Regions from separate parts of the Mesorhizobium sp. 113-3-3 genome, predicted to be linked through region 3. Evidence: riboswitches for the same ligand, from Rfam matches in the RefSeq annotation. Region 3 holds a riboswitch; each other region holds the start of a gene.

Region 1 (4,204 bases), 3.0 Mb from region 3:
GCCGACCGCTGTTGAAGCCAGCCGGAAGCATTCGACGGCCCAGTCGAGATAGGCCTGCCAGTCGGCCTCGTGCAGCGGCAAGCCCTCGCGCAGTGCGGCTTCGTCGATCTGGATCATCCTGGCGCCGGCCTTTTCGAGGTCGCTCACTTCATCGCGAATGGCGAGCGCGACCTGGCGGCAGACGGCTGGGCGGGCAAGGTCGTCCCGGACGAAGGACCAGTTGAGGATCGTCACCGGGCCGGTAAGCATGCCCTTCACCGGCTTTAGCGTCAGCGACTGGGCGTATCGCCACCAGTGTAGTGTCATCGGCTGTTGTCGCGACACATCTCCAATGATGATCGGGGGTCGCACAAAGCGCGAGCCGTAGCTTTGCACCCACCCGTGTTGCGTGAAGGCGAAGCCGCGGAGCTGCTCGGCGAAATACTGCACCATATCGTTGCGCTCGAATTCGCCGTGGACCAGCACGTCGAGTCCGATCTCTTCTTGCCAGCGAACGGCGGCTTCTATCTCTTTCTTCAGGAACGCCTCATAGTCGACGTAACTCAGCTCGCCTTTGGCATGGGCTGCCCGCGCCTTGCGAACCTCGGCTGTTTGCGGGAAGGAGCCGATCGTCGTGGTGGGGAAGGATGGCAAGCCAAACGTGTCGGCCTGAAGCTTGGAGCGCACGGCGAATGCGCTCTTCCGGCGCGTCATGGCGACCTTGATGCTGGCGACCCGACCTTCGACGAGCGGATCATGCACCTTAGCGGATGTCGCGCGAGCGGCGGCAGCCTCAGCCGACGCCTCTAGTTCGGCGGCGACCGCGTCCCGGCCTTCAGCCAGGGCACGGGCGAGCACGACCAGCTCGTCGGTTTTTTGCGCCGCGAAGGCGAGCCACGATTTCACGTCCGCATCGAGTGCCGTCTCCATGTCCAGGTCGATCGGCACATGCAGCATCGAGCAGGACGGGGCGATCTCCACGCGGTCCAACGGCCAGCCGGCGACGATCGGCTTGATGCGGTCAAGTATGGCAGGCAGGTTCGCGCGCCAGACGTTGCGGCCGTCGATCAGCCCGAGCGAGAGCACAAGTTCCTTCTGCGCGAGCCGGCCGACGGTCTCCAACTGCTCTGGAGCGCGCACGAGATCGACGTGCAGTCCCGCCACGGGCAGAGAAATTGCGGTCTCGAGATTGTCTCCCAGCGATCCGAAATAGGTAGCGACCATGATCTTCAACTCCGGTGCTGCTTTTGACAGCCGGCAGTAGGCGAATTGGAGGGCATCCCGTTCGTTGGGAACCAGATCGACCACGAGCGCCGGCTCATCGATCTGCACCCAATCGGCTCCCGCGAGCTTCAGCCTCCGCAGGAGCTCCTCGTAGACGGGCAGCAGCCGTGGCAGGAGCGCGATAGGGTTGAAACCTTCCTCAGGTGACTTCGCCAACTTGAGAAAGCTAACCGGTCCAAGCAGGACCGGGCGCGTGTGGATGCCGAGCGCCTTGGCCTCGAGGAAATGATCGACCGGTTTCGCCGACGAGAGGGCAAAGCTCTGATCGTCGGTAAGTTCCGGCACAATGTAGTGATAGTTGGTGTCGAACCATTTGGTCATTTCCATCGCGGCAAGGCCATGCCCGTTGGCCGCATGCTCGTCACCGGCATGTCCACAATCAGCGGCCTGACCTTGGTCGCCGCGCGCCATGGCGAAATAGGTATCGAGTGGGACCTCGCCGTCAGTCCAGACGTATCGTGCCGGCACGGCGCCGACCATGATGACGGTGTCGAGCACATGGTCATAAAGCGAGAAATCGTTGGACGGGATTTTCGACACGCCGTGATCGTGCTGCTCCCTCCAGCTGGCGGCGCGTAGCGCCTTCGCCGTCGCGAGCAGGTCGGCAGCGGGAGATTTTCCGGACCAGTAGCTTTCAAGCGCGAATTTGAGTTCCCGCCGTCGACCGATACGCGGCACGCCGAGCGTTGCCACTGGAATTTGTTGAGAGACAGTCATGCCATACCCCGATGGTTGGGGCGTGGGGACAAGGAACGCGCAAGCAGGCGGCACGAAGCCAAGCTACCGCGGCCACCGAGACACCCCGCCCGTGGACGTTGTTCGTCGTGGCAGGTCTCCTGGCTCGCGGGTCAAAGCCTCTGCCCGTCTTCCCGAGGCCGTTCGCCTCAGTGACACCAATGGGCTTGGCTCGCCGCTAACAGTTGCGGGGGCAGCGCCGGCATCGCACCGGCTTCCCTCTTAGCTCCGCTACAGCAGTGCCGCGCGGAGAACCACGACATGCGCACAATCACAGCAGCTTCGCTCCTTGTCAATGCATATAACGAGATGTTTATGTGATGATGCGAATAATGCCCTTGCGCTGATCGGTCTCTTTCGCCCAAAGCCGCTTACGATGCCGCCTCTTATCAGTGCAGGCTCGGAGAGATCCTTGTCCCCATCGGCGACGCCGGATCAGATCGAGGTCGCCGGGCTCAAAGGGCGTAAAGTCGGGCCAGGTCGTCACGGTCAGCCGGGAATCCCGGTATTTGTTCCCGCTCGGCTTCGCTCAGCGTGCTTGCGCATTCCAGCGCGCTGATGACCATGGCCGCAAGCGGAAAGAAGAGGTGGCGCCGCAGGTGGGCGGACTGGGGCCGGGCCGCCAGCGTCTCGACAAACTGCGCGGCGCTCGCCTCGACCTGCTCCGCGAGCAGCTTCACCCTCGGTTGCTGAACGCCGGCGCCACGATCGTGCGTAACCGGGCATGCTCGCCCCCCCTCGCGCGAGACCAGCCACTCCGGCAAACCAAGAATCACCGAATCCGGGGTGAATGCCGCACTCTCTAAGCGATGGAAGGGCGGAAGGTGACCGGCAGGCGCTGCGGGCAGCGAATGACGTAAGACGGAATGTAGACGACGTCCTCCGCGGCGATGGTCAGCGCCAGATCCTCCAGCCGCCCGAACAGCGCGGGGAAGGCGCAGCGCAATTCCAGGCGCGCCAGCGCAGCGCCCAGGCAGGCATGCGGCCCCTCACCGAACGACAAATGCGGGTTGTGCCGCCGGGTGACATCGAACCTGTCGGCGCCGGGGCCGAAGGCCTGTTCGTCCCGGTTCGCCGCATGGAACGCCATCAGGACGGCATCGCCGCGGCGGACCATGCATCCGTCGATCTCCACGTCCTGGGTGGCATAGCGGAACGGCAGATTGGCCGCTGAGCTGCCCCAGCGCAGGATCTCCTCGATCGCCTGTGACCACGGAACTTGGCCGCTGCGCACCAAGTGCAGTTGCTGCGGATGCGTCAGCAATGCCAGCACGCCATTGCCGATGACGCCGGCGGTGGTCACGAAGCCCGCAGAGAGCACCATGAACAGCATGTCGATGAGCTCGGTGTCGGAAACGAGCTCGCCTTTGTCACGGGCGACGATCAGGGCCGAAGCCAGATCATCTCCGAGCTGGCCCCGCTTGAGCGCGATCAGGCGACGGAAGAACTCCGGGATGCGCTGCCGCGTCTGTCGCACCTCTTCGGCTGTGGCGGAGGTGTTGGCCATGCTGTAGGTGAGCGCGACGATCTCTTCGCGCTGTTCGTCCGGCAAACCGAACAGTTCGGCGATCACGTTGGTGGGCAGCGGAGCGGCGAACTCGCTCATCAGATCGGCACTGCCGCCGCGCTGCGCCATGTCGGCCAGGAGTCGATCGACGCTTTGTTCGACCCGTGGCGCCAGCAAGGCGATCCGACTGGGCGCGAAGCTGCTGGACAGCAGGCCGCGCAAGCGCCGGTGATCGGCGCCGTGCGCCGTGGTCATGTTGTCCACTTTGCATATCCCGATCAGCGGATGATCCTCGGGAATCTCGCCGTCCTGCAGCGCCCGCCACTGTCGCCAGTCCTTGTTGAAACGCTGGTCGGAAAGCATCTGCCTGAGCGTCTGGTGACGGGCTGCCGCCCAGGTCACCAGATCGCCTGGAAGCGACACTCGCGCCATCCCCCCCTGCCGCAGAATCGCAGAAGAAAGACGATCAAGTTGCGTGGGAGCGGCCGGCACACCGATCACGTCGCAATGATCGTTTTCTACGCGCATGCCAACAGCTCCTTTAAGAACCATCGCGGGTCCACTTCTCGGCACGGATGATCCGCGCGCGGACTTCGAAAAGTGCCCCTCAGTGTGCTTCGTCCTCAGAAGCGGTAGGTCAGACCTGCGCCTATCAACCAGGGATCGAGCCTGGCCTTGCCTGTGAGCTTGGTGCCGGCG
Region 2 (4,204 bases), 3.1 Mb from region 3:
GAGCAGCAGGCAAGGATGAAGCCGTCATCGATCTCGTGATCGAGGATGCCGCCATTGTGGCTCATTTCGACGGCGCCCGAGACTTTCTTCACCTTGCAGGTTCCGCACAGGCCGAATTCGCAGGCCGCGGGTATCCGCACGCCGGAGGCGCGCGCCGTCTGCAGAACGGTCTGCCCGGCGACGCACTCGGCATCGACATCCGAAAGCGCGAAGCGGATCGGTGTTGCTTCGACGGGAACGGCCACGCCGTCTTCGCCGGGCGACGCGAACGGTGCCGGGACCTCCTCCATCACGGGTGCGGCAAAGCTCTCCTGATGGTATTTCGTCATGTCGAAGCCGGCGGCTTCCAGCATGCCGCGAACGGCGCGCATGAAAGGATCCGGACCGCAGCAGAAGATCTCGCGTTCGCGGAAATCGGGCGCCAGCAGCGGCAGCCGGATCGCGTCGATGCGGCCCATATGGCCGTACCAGCCCTCGCGGCTCGACCGTTCCTCGATCATGAAGCCGAGCGACAGGCCCGGCATATGGCCGCCGAGCAGTTCGAGCTCCTTGCGGAAGATGATCTCTTCCGGGCGTCGCGCGCAGTTGACGAAGCCGACATCGGTCCACGGCGCGCAATCGTTCAGCCAGCGCAGCATCGACATCATCGGTGTCACGCCGGAACCGGCCGAGATGAACAGATATTTGGCCGCCGGGTGGCTGTGCAGCGAAAAGTCGCCGTTCGGCCCATAGGCCTTGACGTGCGAACCGGGCACCAGATGATCGAACATCCAGCGTGTGCCGATGCTGCCGGCCTGCGCCTTCACCGTCACCGCGATCGAGAACGGCCGCGACGGCGAGGACGACAGCGTATAGGTGCGCATCAGCGGCCCGTCCGGCGTCGGCAGTTCCAGCGTCACGAACTGGCCCGGCTTGTAGCGGAACCAGGTCTGGTTGTCGGAGCGGAAGGTGAAGGTCTTGACGTCAGGCGCCTCGTCGCTGACGCCGATCACTTCCAGCACCTGCAGCCTGTCGTTCCAGGGCGCCATCTGATCAAGATGGCGATAAAGGCCAAGGTCAGTCATCGCGTTCATCCCTCAACCTCTCAAGCGACACTGCGCAGCGCAGGCCGGCCGTCATCGGCAAGGCGCGGACCGATGAAGCGCGCGTACCAGTCGACGAACTGGATCACGCCGCCCTCGTGCAGCTCCGAGTAGGGACCGGGCTCATAGGCCGGCGACAGGATGCCGAAGGCGTTTTCCTCGACGATGCGGCGGTCCTGGTCGTTGGTCTCGGTCCAGACATGGGTGAGTTCGGCAAGATCGTAGTCGACGCCCTCGACCGCATCCTTGTGGACCAGCCACTTCGTCGTCACCGCCGTTTCCGTCGCGCTGATCGGCAGCACGCGGAAGGTGACGGCATGATCGATGAGGATATGGTTCCAGGTCGTCGGGTAGTGATAGTGCATCAACGTGCCGATGCGATCGGCCGAGACCGTGTCAGACAGGTTCTTCTTCACCGCGCGCTTGCCGTTCATCGTGTAGCTGACAGCGTCGCGCAGCAGCGGCGCGCGGGTGGCGCGGTATTGCCCGGCCGGGTCGATGCGGAACTTGCTCGGCAGGCCGGCGGCCTCGCATTTGGCCCAGTGCGCCAGCATCTCCGGATCGCTGTCGGCGCCTTGCACGCCGGTCACCGTCGGGGCTTCCGGGAAGGTCTTGCACAGCTCCGGATGGTTGCCGGCGCAATGGTAGCACTCGCGGTTGTTTTCCCAGACGAGCTTCCAGTTGCCCTTCTCGACGATCGTGCTCTCGAAGGCGATCTTTGCTTCGCCGAGCCGGTGCGGCTTGAGATAGGGTTCGATCATCGCCCGCATCGGCGCGAAGTCGGCCGGCTCCTTGGCCAGGCAGATGAAGACATAGCCGGCCACGCTTTCGCAGGCGACCGGCTTCAGGCCGAACTGGCTCTTGTCGAAACCGTCGGCCATCTGGCGGGCAAACAGCAGCCTTCCGTCCAGCTCATAGGTCCACTGGTGATAGGGGCAGACCAGCTTGGCGGCCATGCCCCTGTCGGTGTTGCAGACACGGCTGCCACGATGGCGGCAGGAATTGTGGAAGGCATTGATCTTGCCCTGCTGATCGCGCACCAGCACGACCGGATAGTCGCCGATCTGCACGGTGATGAAGCTGCCGGGCTTGGGAAGTTCGCAATCATGGCCGATGAACAGCCAGTCGCGATACCAGATCAGCTCCATGTCGAGCTTGAAGAAATCGGGATCGGTGTAGAAGGGCTGCTCGAGCGAGAAGCCCTCTCTGCGGCCGTTCAAGAGCCTCAGCATATCGTTGCGCGCATCCATGTCCTGTCCTCATGCTTCAAGGACTGAACTGGTGGTGATTGAGGAAGGATTAGACGCAGAACGGCAAAAGCCGGGCATGCGCCGTCCGCCTCTTGACCGCCCACCGCGATCAGTCGAGTTCAAAAATCTCGGGCTGGTTTCCGGGCTCTGGAGTGTCCTTGCGGACGGTCGCGACACCTTCCCAGGCTTTCGCCCAGTGGTCTCCCGTTGCGACTTGAACTCCACCACCGTTGCGGGGGCAGCGCCGGACTTTGACCGGCTTCCCAATTCTCCGCCCCGTCGTCACGAAGCGGCACCTGAGATGACATGATCTAATCACGACAGCGTTTGCGACATCGGCATGAAAGCGACATCGCATCCATGTGGCGCGACACGCATGCGCAACGAACAGGGCACGGACAGCCCTCACGAAAATCGCCCCCGGTGGCGGCGGTGCCGTTCGGCAAGATCGACCCGGAACCGGCGCAAAAAAGGTTAACGGTATCGAAAAGTGACTATTAGCAAAGTCTAAAATCGAACCGAACGGTTCGTTTCTGTTGACGGTGCGTGCAGGACGGTGTGAACGACGGGCCCCCGATACAGTTGGTGATCGCAGCACTGGTTTTAGCTAACAGTCTGATATCAAGTAGGAAAATGTTTCACGTGGACCGCCTTGGCGCAATTTCAAGTGGTGAATCCTTGGTCCACACGGAACAACTTCGTGATTGGAAACGGCGAGAGGGCTTTCCCACATCGGGGCTGTCCGAACGACGCGATTTCAATCCCAAGACACGCCGCTAGACGGACGGAAAAAATACTGGAGTACTAAAAATGAAAAAGATTGTTCTCACTGCCGCCGCCCTTCTGGCAATTTCCGGCAGCGCCTTCGCTGGTAGCGACCACTATGGTTCGAATGCCGCCGCAGCCACGGCTGTCGACAGCTCGTACACCGCTTCGACCAAGAAGTCGGAACCGGCTGCTCAGACGCCTGCCCAGGGCGCCGATCACAACCTGTTCGGCAACAACTAACAACCGATGGCGGCTGGTGGCGGGCTTTTCGCCCGCTGCCACGGCTGACCTCAAGAAATTCAGGAGACTATCATGAACAAGATCATCCTTGCTGCCGCCGCCGTCCTGGCCATTTCCGGCAGCGCCTTCGCCGGCAGCGACAACTACGGTTCCAACGGTGCCAACCAGCCGGCCGCTGCGGTCGACAATTCCTACACGGCTTCGGTCGGCAAGTCGGCTCCGGCCACCCAGGCTCCTGCTCAGCAGGGCTCCGACCGCAACCTTTTCGGCAACAACTAACAACCGATCGCGGCTAGCGGCGGGCTTTCCGCTCGCTGCTCCGGCCGATCTTAAGAAATTCAGGAGACTAAAATGAACAAGATCATCCTTGCTGCCGCCGCCGTTCTGGCTATCCCCGGCAGTGCTTTCGCGGGCAGTGACAATTATGGCTCCGATGGCGCCAACCAGCCCGCCGTAACTTCGATCGACAACTCGCGTACGGCTTCGATTCGCGAGAACGGCTCGCCTGTCTACAAGCTGCTCAATTCGTCGGGCGACGTGCAGAAGTCCGCTCCTCAGGGCAGCGACCGGAACCTCTTCGGCCGTTAACAGCCGAAGCTGATTTCCAAGAAAGAGCGGCGAGCCTAGCCCGCCGCTCTTTTTTGTGTCGCTTTGACCCGGCAGTGCGTGCGGCCTCAGGCCGCTTTTGCTTCCGGCTTTTGCAGCGCGAAGGAATGTCCGTCCGCGTCGAAGATATGCAGGTCCTCGGCGTTGGCGCTCAGCCGCAATGTCGAACCGCGCTTGACCTCGACATTGCCCGGCAGTTTGGTCACCAGCGGCAGGTCGGCGCGGCCGATGTCGACATAGACCAGCTGGACCTCGCCA
Region 3 (4,204 bases):
AAACTCTACCGCATGGCCGACTATCTGCTGATCGCGCTGTTTGGGCTGGTTTCGGTCGTCGTCATCTTGGCCTGAGTAGATCGAAACCCAACCTACCAAGTGACGCGGATTTCCTTTGCGCTTGGATCAGCTGCCTCGCCGAACCTCTTGATCGCATACCCGCCGGCAGCCACGTGAGACGATTTCAATATAGGTTCGATCACGGCAAAAAGTCGTTCAGCATCTGGCCCGTACATGTAGAGGACGCACTCACCCTCACCAAACAAATCGCCGTCAAACTCTCCGACCGAAGCACTTCCAACGGCTTGCTCTAACCGTTCCTCCAACGCGCGAACGGGTTCGTGCTCTCGCAGCGTTCCAAACTGACCGTCATTGAGACGAAGATAGACGATTACAGCTTGTTCCAAAAACAACGCTCCCGCTTGCCAAGCGACTAGAACTCTATCCCCTGCTGCGCCTTCACGCCTGCTGAAAAGTGGTGCTTGGTCACGCCCATTTCGGTAACCAGGTCCGCCGCTTCGACCAACGCCGGCTTGGCGTTGCGGCCGGTGACGACGACATGCAGGCCCTCGCGGCGCGCCTTCAGCTCGGCAACCACCTTGTCGAGATCGAGATAATCGTAGCGTAGCGCGATGTTGAGTTCATCGAGCACGACAAGGCTGATCGAGGGATCGGCGATCAACTCCAGCGCCTTGGCCCAGGCAGTTTCGGCGGCCGCGATATCGCGCTTCAGATCCTGCGTCTCCCAGGTAAAACCCTCGCCCATCGCGTGCCAGACAACGCGATCGCCGAAGGCAGCAAACGCATCCTTCTCGCCGGTGTGCCATTTGCCCTTGATGAACTGCACGACGCCGACGCGCTTGCCATAGCCGAGCATCCGCAGCGCCAGGCCGAAGGCGGCCGTGGTCTTGCCCTTGCCCGGACCGGTGTTAACGATCAACAACCCCTTTTCGATCGTCTTGGCCGCCACCTCGGCATCCTGCACGGCCTTGCGCTTGGCCATCTTGGCGCGATGGCGCTCTTCGTCCTTATTGTCGATGTCGGTCATGTCACTTCACCTTGAGCGGCAGCCCCGCCACCATCAGCAGCACCGTATCTGCAATTGCAGCGACATGCTGGTTGAGCCGGCCGGCGTCATCGCGAAAACGGCGCGCCAGGGCATTGTCGGGCACGATGCCTTGCCCGACTTCGTTGGAGACCACGAACCAGGGTCCGCGCGGCCGCGACAACACATCCGCCAGCCGCCGGCACTCGGCGACGACGTCGTGATCGGCCAGCATATGATTGGTCAGCCATAGCGTCAGGCAGTCGACCAGTACCGGCTGGTTGTCGGGCAACGCCTCGAGCGCGGCGGCAAGATCGAGCGGTGCGTCGACTGTCGTCCAGCCCTCGCCGCGCCGCGAGCGGTGCAGCGCGATGCGCTCGCGCATCTCGTCATCATAGGCCTGGCCTGTCGCGATATAGGTCCATGGCGCGGGCAAGGCCGTCGCCAGGGTTTCGGCATGCGCGCTCTTGCCGGAGCGCGCACCGCCGATGATGAAGGTCAGTTCGTTGCGATCAGGCAAAGCTGTCGCGCAGGCTGGTCGCGGTGCCGGTGAAGCGTCCGCGCACCACGCCGACGACGGCGCCGAGCACCAGCCAGAACACCAGATTGGTCAGCGTCACCGCCACCACGAACTGGTGATGCAGGCCTTCCGGGATCGGCGTCTCGAAGCTGTCGGGCTGCGGCGCGCCGACAATGTGCGGAGCAACGATCAGCGCCACGGCTAGGATGGCCAGAGGCAGCGACTTGCGGAACGCGATCAGGCCGAGCCCGATAGCGGTTGCAATCACGGTCGCCACCCACCAGATCTGGCGCTGCGTGAGGTCCGCCGCCGGCATGGCCGGCAGTTCCGGCGGCAGGCCGAGACCTGGCGCCAAAGTGAAGATGGCAAAGCCGGCCAGGCCCCAGAACACGCCCTGGCGCCAATTGCCGATGCCGCCGGCGAATTCCGACACTGCGACCAGGATCAGCGCGAAGCCGATGCCGGTGACGACATTGGACATCACGTTGAAGGCGAAGCGCTCGAAGCCGTCGGCCGGCGCCCAGCCCTCGTCTTCGGCCGGAGCAGCGGCAACGGCCGGAGCCGGGGTGGCGGCGCTCATGGCGTTCGATGCCGCCGGCGCGGCAGAGCTCATGGCGTTGCCGCTGGCAGCATTGGCCGGCGCCGCGGGCGCGGCGGCATGGTCATGGCTGTGGCCGCCTTCGGCCTGTTCGTAGACTTCCGCCTTGAGGATCAGCGGCACGGTGGCATAGGCCTGCATGCAGGCGAGGACGACGCCGGCCACGAGCCCTGCTATCGCCGCGATGAACACGACGTTGCGAAACAGATTCATGATGTCAGATCCTCGTCAGTGGCAGGGAAACGCCATCGAATGCCGGTTGTCATGACCGGCATTGTGGACCGCTTCGATATGCGAGAAGCCGACAAAGCCGATGATGAACGTGCCGAGCAGCGCGGCAAGCGCCAGCTGCATGAAGCGCGACTGCGAGGAGACGGAGGCGCCGAGGGAGACGGAAGCGGTATTCATATCTTGTCCTTTCACCCTCCACCCGAGGGCCTGTCAGTTTTGCCGTCGTCGGCAGGTCTCCTGGCTCGCGGATCAGCGCCCTTCCCCACCTTCCCGAAGACGAATCTTCAGTGGCATATGGAGAGGACTACCGCACACAGTTGCGGGGGCAGCCACGGCATTGGGCAAGAACTTCGCCCGCACCGCATTCCCTCTTGGCTCCAAAACGGAACCGACGACTGCATGACTATAGGGAAAATCGCGACACGCGGCAAACCAAATTCCGCCGACAACCAGCGCGATTGCGCCATGCCGTCTCCAGGCACGACAATTGACAATTCTCCTGGCCGGGTGTCGGCTGATCGCTTCACAGGAAGCCAGCCATGTAGCCCACTGCCAGCGAGCGCGCCCCTTACAATGGCCTGACCCAGGTCGAATCGACCCTGCCCACGTCGGCCTATTGGGATGAAGCGGCTTACCAGCGCGACCTCGACGCCATCTGGTACAAAAACTGGCTGCTCGTCTGCCGCGAGGCCGATTTGGCAGAGCCGCTGGCCTTCCGCCGATTCCGCATCGGCACGCAGGACATCATCGTGCTGCGCGACGACACCGGCGAACTGCGTGCCTTCCACAACACTTGCCGGCATCGCGGCTCGCAGCTTTGCCAGGAGAGCGAAGGCCGGCTGAAGGCGCGGCTGATCACGTGCCCCTACCATGCCTGGTCCTATTCGCAGCGCGGCGACCTCGTACGCGTGCCTTCAAAATCGCTGCCGGACGGCTTCGACAAGGCCGACCATCCGCTCTATCGCGTCGCGCTCTCGGTGTGGCGCGGCTTCGTCTTCGTCAATCTGCAGGAGGATGCGGCGGGCTCCGCGCAGGCCTCCTTCGACCCGGCCTCCGGCGATCTCGGCAACTGGCCGCTGGAAACGCTGCTATCGGGCCATGTGCTGCGCAAGGTGATGCACTGCAACTGGAAGATCTTTTGGGAAAACTTCAACGAGTGCCTGCATTGTCCGGGCGTGCACAAGGACCTGTCGCGGCTGGTGCCGATCTATGGCCGCGGCCTGATGAGCCGGCACGACGATCCCGAATGGACACGCCACGCCGACAATGACGCGCCGGAATTTTCCGGCGGCCTGCGCGCCGGCGCCGAAACATGGTCGAGTGACGGCAAGACGCATGGGCCGGTCTTCTCAGGCCTGACACCAGCCGAACGCGCCGCCGGCCAGACCTACGCCACCAGCCTGCCGTCGATGTTCATCGTCGGTCATGTCGACTATGTTAGGACCGTGCGCCTGGTGCCGCTCGGTCCCGAACAGACGGAGCTTGTCGCGGAATGGCTCTTCGCGCCCGAGGCGCTGGCCGTGACCGACATCGACAACATCGTCGCCTTTGGCTCACAGGTGCTGGAAGAGGACGCGGCGATCTGCGAGGTCAACCAGAGAGGCCTGCGCTCGATGCGCCACGCCGCCGGCGTACTGATGCCCGAGGAGTATGAGCTGCACCGCTTCCACAACTGGGTGCGCGAGCGCCATGGCGCACTTGCACCCAAGCCCTGAAGATCAAAGCGACTTCGGCAGATAGCGCCAGGTGACGAAGCCGCACACCGCCGCCAGCAGGCCGAGCGTGACGAAAACCGAGCCCAATCCGAAGA
Region 4 (4,204 bases), 1.2 Mb from region 3:
CGGCGAAGAGGAAATCGGGCTCGACGGCGACGAGATTCTCGATCGTCGGGTATTTGGGCGCGAGTTCCGGGATGGCGCCTTGCTCGACCTTGAATTCGGGACCGACCTTGTACCATCCGGTGATGCCGGTCAGGCCGACGATCGACGGCTGCAGCTTCAGCGCGAAGGCCATCTCGGCCATGTTGAGATCATGGATGACGGCGCGCTTGGGCGGCGCGTCGAAGGTCAGCGGCTTGCCGCAGCTGTCGACGGTGACCGGGAAGGCGAAGGCCGTCGAGGCCAGCAGCGAGAAGACGAGCGACAGTGCAAGACGTTTCACGGATTTTGCTCCTAGGTTGAACTGTGTCGGAAGAAGGGATGGGTTTCGATCAGGAAGGCGGCGCGGCGCGGTTCGGAACATCGAAGACCGTCAGTTCGCGGTCCTCGGTTGGATGGCGCAGGCGAAATACGTCGACACCGAAAATCTCGCGGATCAGTTTCTGGGTCAGCGCCTCGCGGGGTGCTGCCAGCGCATGCAGCCGCGCTTCGTGCATCACCGCGACCCGGGTAGCGAAGGGCGTCACCAGAGCCAGATCGTGCAGCACCGCGATCACCGTCATGCCGAAGCCGGCGACGAGTTCGAGCAGCTCGCCACGGGCGCGCGGATCGAGATGGTTGGTCGGCTCGTCGAGGAACAACACTTTCGGTTGCTGCGCGATGGCGCGCGCCAGCTGGGCGCGCTGGCGTTCGCCGCCCGACAGCGAGCCGATCGTGCGGCCAAGCAGCGGCAACAGGCCGGTCCGGCGCAGCGCGTCGACGACGATGTCGCGCTCCTCGCTCCTGCGTCTGCGGCCCGCATGCGGGACGCGGCCGAGTTCGACATAGTCGATCACCGCCAGCCGCGGGTCCGGCTGGTCGGTCTGGCCGACGACGGCGATGTGCAGCGCGCGCTCGGCGGTCGAGATCCTGTCCATCCGGCACCCGCCAAGCTTCACCTCGCCCGAACTTGGCCTGAGTATGCCCGACAGCATGCGCAGCAGCGTGGTCTTGCCGGCGCCATTGGGGCCGATGATGGCAAGGCGATCGCCCGCAGCGATAGACAGGCTGACGGCGTGGACCAGATCGCGGCCATTCGCCATGGCGCAGAGGTCGCGGGCTTCGAGAAGCGGAATCGTCATCGGTTGTTGCCCGCGCACTTGCCCGGTCCGGGGATGCGGGCCAGCGTCTTGCCGGCCAGTCGCGGCGGCCGTTGTCCGGAATTGCACCAGCCGTCGGCGAGCGAGGCGTAAAGCCTGGCAAATCGCACGAGATCGCCGGCATCGGCCTCGGCGTCGATGGAGCCGAAGAGATAGGAAGCCTTGCCTGGAGCCTGGAAGGCCACCGTGAGCGGCCGCGCGCAGCCCGCCATGCATTCGACGCCTTCGACCGTGAAGCTATGCGCCACGGCGGGCTCATGGTGGGCCGTGAGCCGGGACCGCAAATCGGCACACAGGCCTTCGCCCGACCTGATCCCGGTCGGGATGTCGCGGCAAAGCGTGCACACGATGATGCGATGATCGATGGCGCCGTCCAACGTTCCGTCACTTTCCAAAACTGGCGACGGAAGGATGTTGGCGAGCCGGCCGACAAGACCGACGTCCACGTCTCCTCCCGGCACACCCCGTCCGGTCAACTCAGTGATGGCAGGTCTCCTGGCTCGCGGGTCTCAGCGCAATCCTGCCTTCCCAGCCTTGCCGGCCAGTGGCATGTCGGATCTTGCTCACCGCTTACAGTTGCGGGGGCAGCCACGGCATCAACCTTTTGCGGGTCTCACCGTGTTCCCTTTTCACCCCTCGCCTTTCGACTCGGGGACCATCACCACGCCATCGTAGATTCCCGCCGATCGCGCCGCAACGGTTTTTGGTCCGATCTCGAATGCGCCGGCAAAATCATCTAATTTGTTATAACGTTACATACACAGTCAGGCAACGATGTCAATCAGGGCCGCTACATAGAAGCGCTTTGGATCTTTGTTTTCGATGCTTAGCGACATGCACTAGCCAAGGGCGAGTCTGACGCCTTCGGCGAGATGCTCCGCATCGGCCTTGTTCTCGAACGGAACGCCGCGCAGCGCATAGTCGATCGGTAAAAACGGATCGCCCTCCTCGATGAGGACGATCTGCCGCCGCGCCTTCTCCATGTCGCCCATCTGCGCATAGCAGGCCGCCAGCCTTGTGCGGATCCAGGGCGCCGGGCGCGTCGCCAGCTCCAGCGCTTCCGCCGCCTGCCGGTATTCCCCCATCATATAGAGCGCGAGTGCCCGGTCGAACTGGTACCAGTGCGGGTGCAAGGGATCGATGCGGATGCCGCGCGCCAGCCAGTCGAGCGCCTCGAGCGGCCGGCCGCGCATGGTCAGCAGCATGCCCATCTGCCCGATGCTGTCGGCATCGTAGGGGTTGAGCTGCAGCGCGATGCGCAAATGATGTTCCGCCGCTTCGTGGTCGCGCATATAGAGGCGGATCAGCGACTGCACGCGGTGACCGGTCGGCTGGTCCGGCGACAGAGCGAGGCCCTTGTCGGCAAGGTCGCGCGCATTTTCCAGCACCGCATCTCTGGCACGTCCGAACTCTCCGTCCAAAGCCCGCACCAGGGCAAGATAGGTATAGGCCAGGCCGTAGTTCGGGTCCTTGGCGATGGCCGCCTCGAACAGGATTTCCGCGCTGCGCTGGTCGGTCTGTGCGGGATCGCGCAACATCGCAAAGCCACGCAGCAGAAGCTCGTAGGCGGCAAGGCTGGTTATCGGCTTGCGTGAGGCCTGTTCCAGCCCGGCATTGGCGACCCTCGTGACCAACCGGCTGACGATCTGCTCGACGATCTGACGCTCGATCGCGAACAGGCCATCGCCCTGCGACTGGTAGCGGTCGCCCCAGAGCTGGCTGGCGGTGGCGATGTCGATGAGGCTGACGGCCACGACGACATGCTCGCCCTGCCGGCGCAGCGAGCCCTCAACCAGATAGTCGGCACCGATACGGGCACGGATCTGCGGCCACTCGGCGCGGCCATAGGAGCCGAAAGAAAAACTTGAGTTGCGCGCCAGCACGGTGACCGTGCCGAAGCGAGCGACGCCGTTGATGAGATCCTCGGCGAAACCGTCGACCATGGCCTCGTCGACCGGGTCCCCGCTCTCGTTGCGGAAGCGCACCACCGCCACGATCGGCTGGGCGCCGATCTTCGGCGCGGCTTCCATCCCGGCCGCCAGCATATAGCCGCGCTTGGAGACCGTGCGCACCATCTCTCCGCCCAGCACCTTGCGGATTTCGCGCACCGACTGCGTCAGCGAATCCTCGGTGACATAGACGCCCGGCCAGACGGCATCCATCAGCTCCGACTTCGGCACGACCCGGCCCATGTTGCGGGCAAGGTGCGAGAGCAGCGCATAGGCCTTGGGGCGCAGGAACAGCGGCTCGTTGACGTCACGCAGCGTGCCCATGGCAAGGTCGAGTGTGAACCCGCCAAACCGGAACACCTGGTCGGCAACCGCGGCAGTCATCGGGACACCCCTTCCCCGGGCATGGGATCATGCCGCATCAATTCCCACGTCGACGCGGCACGGACACATGCATTATTGCCCAATGCGCAATTTCGATCAAACTGGCCGTCGACACGGTCAGTAATGTCGGCGCGCCAATGCGAGGAACCATGAACCCGACCGAGAAAGCGCTGTGGTTTGTCGAAAGCCATCTGCCGGAGGCGATCTCGCTGGACGACGTCGCGGCAAGCAGCGGCGTGTCGCGCTTTCATGTGACGCGCGCCTTCGGCGCCGCCACCGGCCGCTCCGTCATGGGCTATATGCGCGCGCGGCGCTTGAGCGAGGCGGCGCGCAGGCTGGCCGAAGGGGCGCCCGACATCCTCTCGGTTGCGCTCGAGGCCGGCTACAACTCGCATGAGGCCTTCACCCGGGCTTTCCGCGACCAGTTCGGCACCACGCCGGAGCTGGTGCGCGCGCAAGGCTCGACCAACACGCTCGACCTCGTGGAGCCTATCCTGATGGACCAGTCCTTTCTCACCAACCTCGAGCCGCCGCGCTTCGAGACCAGCCGGCCGTTCCTGATCGCGGGGCTGGGCGAACGCTACAGTTGCGAAACCAGCGCCGCCATTCCGATGCAGTGGCAGCGCTTTGGCCCGTATATCGGCAACATTCCGGGCGAGACCGGCGACGTCGCCTATGGCGTCTGCGTCAACGGCG

The links. A riboswitch is a leader RNA that binds a small molecule or an ion and turns the genes downstream of it on or off. The one in region 3 is predicted to bind cobalamin.
Region 1: another riboswitch for cobalamin. It lies ahead of metE (5-methyltetrahydropteroyltriglutamate--homocysteine S-methyltransferase); the one in region 3 lies ahead of JG746_RS17335 (CbtB domain-containing protein).
Region 2: another riboswitch for cobalamin. It lies ahead of JG746_RS01970 (aromatic ring-hydroxylating oxygenase subunit alpha); the one in region 3 lies ahead of JG746_RS17335 (CbtB domain-containing protein).
Region 4: another riboswitch for cobalamin. It lies ahead of JG746_RS23565 (DUF1636 family protein); the one in region 3 lies ahead of JG746_RS17335 (CbtB domain-containing protein).

Annotation. Positions count from the first base shown of each region.
Region 1 is NZ_AP023243.1:6,582,591-6,586,794, reverse strand. Features, by position in the region: gene metE (5-methyltetrahydropteroyltriglutamate--homocysteine S-methyltransferase) at 1-1,956, opposite strand, end outside; cobalamin riboswitch at 2,073-2,272, opposite strand; partial or broken gene JG746_RS31700 (cytochrome P450) at 2,547-2,834, opposite strand; gene JG746_RS31695 (cytochrome P450 family protein) at 2,801-4,033, opposite strand; gene JG746_RS31690 (OmpW/AlkL family protein) at 4,129-4,204, opposite strand, start outside.
Region 2 is NZ_AP023243.1:436,101-440,304, reverse strand. Features, by position in the region: gene JG746_RS01975 (hybrid-cluster NAD(P)-dependent oxidoreductase) at 1-1,064, opposite strand, end outside; gene JG746_RS01970 (aromatic ring-hydroxylating oxygenase subunit alpha) at 1,085-2,332, opposite strand; cobalamin riboswitch at 2,447-2,647, opposite strand; gene JG746_RS01965 (DUF680 domain-containing protein) at 3,143-3,340, shown strand; gene JG746_RS01960 (DUF680 domain-containing protein) at 3,413-3,619, shown strand; gene JG746_RS01955 (DUF680 domain-containing protein) at 3,692-3,928, shown strand; gene JG746_RS01950 (ABC transporter ATP-binding protein) at 4,015-4,204, opposite strand, start outside.
Region 3 is NZ_AP023243.1:3,562,577-3,566,780, reverse strand. Features, by position in the region: gene cbiB (adenosylcobinamide-phosphate synthase CbiB) at 1-75, shown strand, start outside; gene JG746_RS17355 (hypothetical protein) at 93-407, opposite strand; gene cobO (cob(I)yrinic acid a,c-diamide adenosyltransferase) at 434-1,048, opposite strand; gene cobU (bifunctional adenosylcobinamide kinase/adenosylcobinamide-phosphate guanylyltransferase) at 1,050-1,565, opposite strand; gene JG746_RS17340 (CbtA family protein) at 1,558-2,376, opposite strand; gene JG746_RS17335 (CbtB domain-containing protein) at 2,392-2,571, opposite strand; cobalamin riboswitch at 2,605-2,802, opposite strand; gene JG746_RS17330 (aromatic ring-hydroxylating oxygenase subunit alpha) at 2,973-4,109, shown strand; gene JG746_RS17325 (MFS transporter) at 4,113-4,204, opposite strand, start outside.
Region 4 is NZ_AP023243.1:4,798,708-4,802,911, forward strand. Features, by position in the region: gene JG746_RS23555 (ABC transporter substrate-binding protein) at 1-319, opposite strand, end outside; gene JG746_RS23560 (ABC transporter ATP-binding protein) at 369-1,157, opposite strand; gene JG746_RS23565 (DUF1636 family protein) at 1,154-1,552, opposite strand; cobalamin riboswitch at 1,644-1,850, opposite strand; gene JG746_RS23570 (winged helix-turn-helix domain-containing tetratricopeptide repeat protein) at 2,015-3,508, opposite strand; gene JG746_RS23575 (AraC family transcriptional regulator) at 3,658-4,204, shown strand, end outside.